DNA from 2 places in the Streptomyces sp. NPDC048018 genome. Region 2 is predicted to be linked to the other one. Evidence: riboswitches for the same ligand, from Rfam matches in the RefSeq annotation. Region 2 holds a riboswitch; the other holds the start of a gene.
The links. A riboswitch is a leader RNA that binds a small molecule or an ion and turns the genes downstream of it on or off. The one in region 2 is predicted to bind cyclic di-AMP.
Positions count from the first base shown of each region.

Region 1 (2,188 bases), on a different contig from region 2:
GGCAAGGTGCCCATCGAGAGCTATGTGCCGATGATGATGTTCGCCATCGTCTTCGGCCTGAGCATGGACTACGAGATCTTCCTGCTGTCCCGGGTGCGCGAGGCGTGGCTGCGCACCGGCGACGCCGAGGCGAGCGTCGCCCATGCCCTGGAGATCACCGCGAGGGTCATCACCTGCGCCGCGCTGATCATGGTGAGCGTCTTCGCCGCCTTCATCGTGTCCGACAACATCGTGATCAAGATGCTCGGCCTGGGCCTCGCGGTCAGCGTCCTCATCGACGCCACCATCGTCCGGCTGCTGCTCGTCCCCGCCGTGATGACCCTGCTGGGCGCCCGTGCCTGGTGGACCCCGCGCTGGCTGGACCGCATCCTCCCGCACCTCGACACCGAGGGGGAGGCGGCACTGCAGCAGGACGAGGAGCCGGGCCGCGAGCCGGCCCGGTGACCCGTAACGTACCCATTCGGACAAAGAGGTAGATGTCCCGCTATTGAGCTCCAATGCCGGAATGCTCAAGGAATTCCGGCATTGGAGCTTTTCTGTGCCCGAAGCGCGCAAAGGCGGGAGTGCGTGATGTGGGTCACGGCCTTTCCAGCCGGGAGAATCCTGTCGTGACGTCAGATCCGAGTCCCGGGGGAGTCGTTGGCGCGGTGATGGTGAAAGAGGGGGAATGATCCTTTCCCTTTCCCCGAATGATCCATTTGCTTTGATGAATTCCCGTCTTGTTTTCGCCGGAAGAATTCGCTTACGGTCACCCGGCAACCGGACGGAAACGCCGAATCCTGCCACCGCCCGGGTACCGCATACACGACCACTTCAGGCAGGAGCGGGGGACCCAGGTTCTCCGCCGCCCCCGGACTCCGGGAGCGGCTCGGGGTGAAGCCGTGCCTCAGGCACGGCCGGGCATCTCCTGCCCGAACCCGACAGCTCACCTCGCAGGCGGAGGAGAGGACCCCGCCATGCGTGGACACGCCAAGCACCGCCGTTCCAAGAAGTTCCCGCTCACCCGTGGCATCGCCGCCGTCGGCATCACCGGCAGCGCCGCCCTGGCCCTGCCGCTGGCCGGCGCGACGACCGCCGGGGCGGTCACTCCGCAGGCGGTACACACCGTCGCAGTCGAAAAGGCGACGGCCCGTGTCGCGCAGGTGACGAAGGCTCCCGGAACCGTGCGGTATTCGGTCGTCGCGGGTGACTCCCTTTCCAAGATCGCCCGGAAGTACGCGGTAAAGGGCGGCTGGAAGAAGGTCTACCAGGACAACCGGACCGCCGTCGGTGCCGACCCGGCCCTCATCCGCCCCGGCATGCGGCTGACCGTCGACGCGCGGGGCGCGGCCCTGTCGGGCGTGAAGCCCGCGGCGGCCCGGACCCCGGCGACGGCGAGCGCCGCGAGCGCGGGTGCCGTGGTACAGGCCGTGGCCCCGGCGAAGGCGACCTCGTACCCGGACAACCTCGACGGATGGATCCGTGAGGCGCTCGACATCATGGCCGCGAAGGGCATCCCCGGCAGCTACGACGGCATTCACCGCAACATCATGCGCGAGTCGTCGGGCAACCCGCTGGCCATCAACAACTGGGACTCCAACGCCGTCGCCGGCACCCCCTCCAAGGGTCTGCTGCAGGTGATCGACCCGACCTTCCAGGCCTACCACGTCGAGGGCACGGCCAACGACCCGTACGACCCGGTCGCCAACATCGCGGCGGCCTGCAACTACGCGGCCGACCGCTACGGCTCCATCGACAACGTCTTCGGCGCCTACTGACGCCCGCGGACGCGCGTGGACGTGCTCCCGCACCCGGCCGCCTCGGCCGGGTGCGGGAGCTCCGTCGTTCCGTTCTCAGTTCAGGGTGTCCGGGTCGGGGCCGGTGCGCAGCCCCCGGTCGAGCGTGGCGACGGCCGTCATCTCGTCCGCGGAGAGGGCGAAGTCGAACACGTCGATGTTCTCGCGGATGCGCGCCGGGGTGACGGACTTGGGGATCACGACGTTGCCGAGCTGGAGGTGCCAGCGCAGCACGACCTGGGCGGTGCTCCGGCCGTACCGGGCGGCGATCTCCCGCAGCGCCGGCTCCCTCAGGACCGCGCCCTGGGCGAGCGGGCTCCAGGCCTCGGTGACGATCGAGTGGCGGGCGTGCAGCTCGCGGAGCTCGCGCTGCTGCAGTCCGGGGTGGAGCTCGATCTGGTTGACGGCCGGGA
Region 1 covers NZ_JBIDBK010000001.1:569,490-571,677, reverse strand. Annotated here, with positions in the region: gene ACGF1Z_RS02605 (MMPL family transporter) at 1-444, shown strand, start outside; cyclic di-AMP (ydaO/yuaA leader) riboswitch at 796-952, shown strand; gene ACGF1Z_RS02600 (transglycosylase SLT domain-containing protein) at 957-1,757, shown strand; gene ACGF1Z_RS02595 (aldo/keto reductase) at 1,833-2,188, opposite strand, start outside.
Region 1: it holds a riboswitch for cyclic di-AMP, as region 2 does, so the genes downstream of both, ACGF1Z_RS02600 (transglycosylase SLT domain-containing protein) here and ACGF1Z_RS15215 (C40 family peptidase) in region 2, are expected to answer to the same signal.

Region 2 (2,188 bases):
ACGCGACGAGCAGCTGCACATCGGCGTGACCGACAGCCATCCGCGCTGGCCCCGGCGCCTCCCGGCAGCCGTCCAGCAGGACAACGGGCGCGGCATGGTCATCATCCGCTGGCTCGCCGCGGAGGCGGGCGGCCGCCTCTCGGTCGAGCCGACGCCCGAGGGCGGCAAGACGGTCTGGATCCGACTGCCCTGGACGGCCGTGGCGCTGACGCCCCGGTAGAGCGGCTCCGGCCCGCCGCGGCGAGCCCGCTCCGCCCGGTCGGCGTCGCACCGGGCCCGTATGGGGCGACCGTACCGCCCGGCGGCCCGGTCGGCCATCCGACCGGCGCCGCCCTCCGCGGGGGCGGGGCCGACCGGTCTCCCGGGGCCGGCCCCGCGGAGGGCGGCGCCGTCCCCGCGACCCCGGGGACGGGGGGCGCGGGGCGGCCGGGGGACGGGCGCCGGGTGGGGCGGCCCGCGGCGCCCTCGCGTGGCGGCCCTTCGCGGGGCGCGGGACGGCGGGGTCCGCTGGTCAGCGGACGCGGCCGTACAGCACCTTCGACGTCCAGATCCGGTCGAGCTTCACCCAGGAGCCGGTCTTCGGGGAGTGCCAGATCTTGTTGTTACCCGCGTAGATTCCGACGTGGTAGACCCTTCCGCCGGAATGGAAGAAGACGAGGTCCCCCTTCTGGCGGCTGGACGCCGTGATGTGACGCGTCTTGTTGTACTGCTGCTGCGCGGTGCGGGGCAGTGTCTTGCCCGCCTTCTTGTACGAGTAGAGCGTGAGGCCCGAGCAGTCGAACCTGCTGGGCCCAGCGGCCCCGTACTTGTAAGGCGATCCCTTCTTCGAGGCGGCGATGCCCAGAGCCGTGTTGGCGTACGAGCTCGCGGCCTGGGCCTCCGGCGCCGCTCCTGGGGCGAGCAGCGTGCCGCCGACGGCGGCGAGGGTGAGAGCCGAGACGGCTCCGGCCCGGGACAGCAGGGACGGGACATGAATCTGCGCAGTCATGCGCAACCCTTCGTCAGCCGCCTGTGAAGGATGACCTGTCGGGTTCGGGCAGGCGAAGATGCCCGGCCGCGGCTGCGGCTTCACCCCGAGGGACGTCACCCTTGCGGGCACGTCCCGTGTTGCTCGGGTCCTCCACTCCTGCCGATCCACTCCTGTCGACCAGACGTCCGGGACAGCGGCAGGACTCGGCGTCCGCCCGGACCGCCCCGCCTCGGGTGGCGGGGGCTTGTCGTCGACAGGGATCTTGACTCACAGTCGGGTAGAAATCCGAGCTGAAACAGCGATATGTGAGGCTCCTCACGACTGATCCATTCGAGTGGACAGTCAGGTTTCGTGATCTTCGGAGGTTTGCCCGACGAGCCGTTCACCAGCGATGGAATGCCCGATTCCGCTAAATGTGTAGACCTGTTGCGCAACTCGCCTGAGCTCTATGTCGATTCGTCGACTACGCCGAACGGGGGAGCGATTCTGCGGCTCGTGTGCCCCGAGTGGACCTCGACACGACACGCCGCACTGTCAACTCGACGACTCTTCGGGGACGGTGACGCGCCCTGAGCGCCGCTCTCCGTCCAACACCCTTAGCGCACGCGCCAATGTGGCCGCGTGGACCTCGCTCTCGCCTCGCACATGCATGAGCGTCACGGCGTCCCGGAGTGCCGTCGCGCGCCCGACCAGGGCCTGAGCGGCCCTCAGGGCCCCATAGGTATGCGATGTCCTGGATGGATTGATCCTTCCGAGGAGGTCGACGACTTCGAGGTACGCGTCCACGAACTCACCCTCGGCGCGGGTCAGCGCGGGCAGCGGCGGCAACTCCGGGACCATCGGGTCTCACCTCTCGCCGACGGTGCCCGCGGACGAGCGACGGCTCTTCACCACGTGGTCCACCAGCCCGTACGTCACGGCCCCCGCCGCGTCGAGCACGGTGGTCCGGTCGATGTCGGCGTCGATCCGGTCGAGATCCTGCCCGGTGTGCTCCGCGAGCAGTCCGGCCACCAGCGCGCGCTGACGCAGCAATTCCCGCGCGTGGATGTCGAGATCGCTGGGCTGTCCGTGCAACGGCTCGTCGAGCGTGGGCTGCTGGAGGACGATCCTGGCCCCCGGCAGGGCGAGCCGGCGCCCCGGCGAGCCGGCCGTGAGCAGCACCGCGGCGGGGCCGACCGCCTGGCCCAGGCAGATGGTCTCCACCTCGCACGAGACGGT
Region 2 covers NZ_JBIDBK010000003.1:891,414-893,601, reverse strand. Annotated here, with positions in the region: gene ACGF1Z_RS15220 (ATP-binding protein) at 1-220, shown strand, start outside; gene ACGF1Z_RS15215 (C40 family peptidase) at 512-988, opposite strand; cyclic di-AMP (ydaO/yuaA leader) riboswitch at 992-1,189, opposite strand; gene ACGF1Z_RS15210 (hypothetical protein) at 1,505-1,810, opposite strand; gene ACGF1Z_RS15205 (ATP-dependent Clp protease proteolytic subunit) at 1,817-2,188, opposite strand, start outside.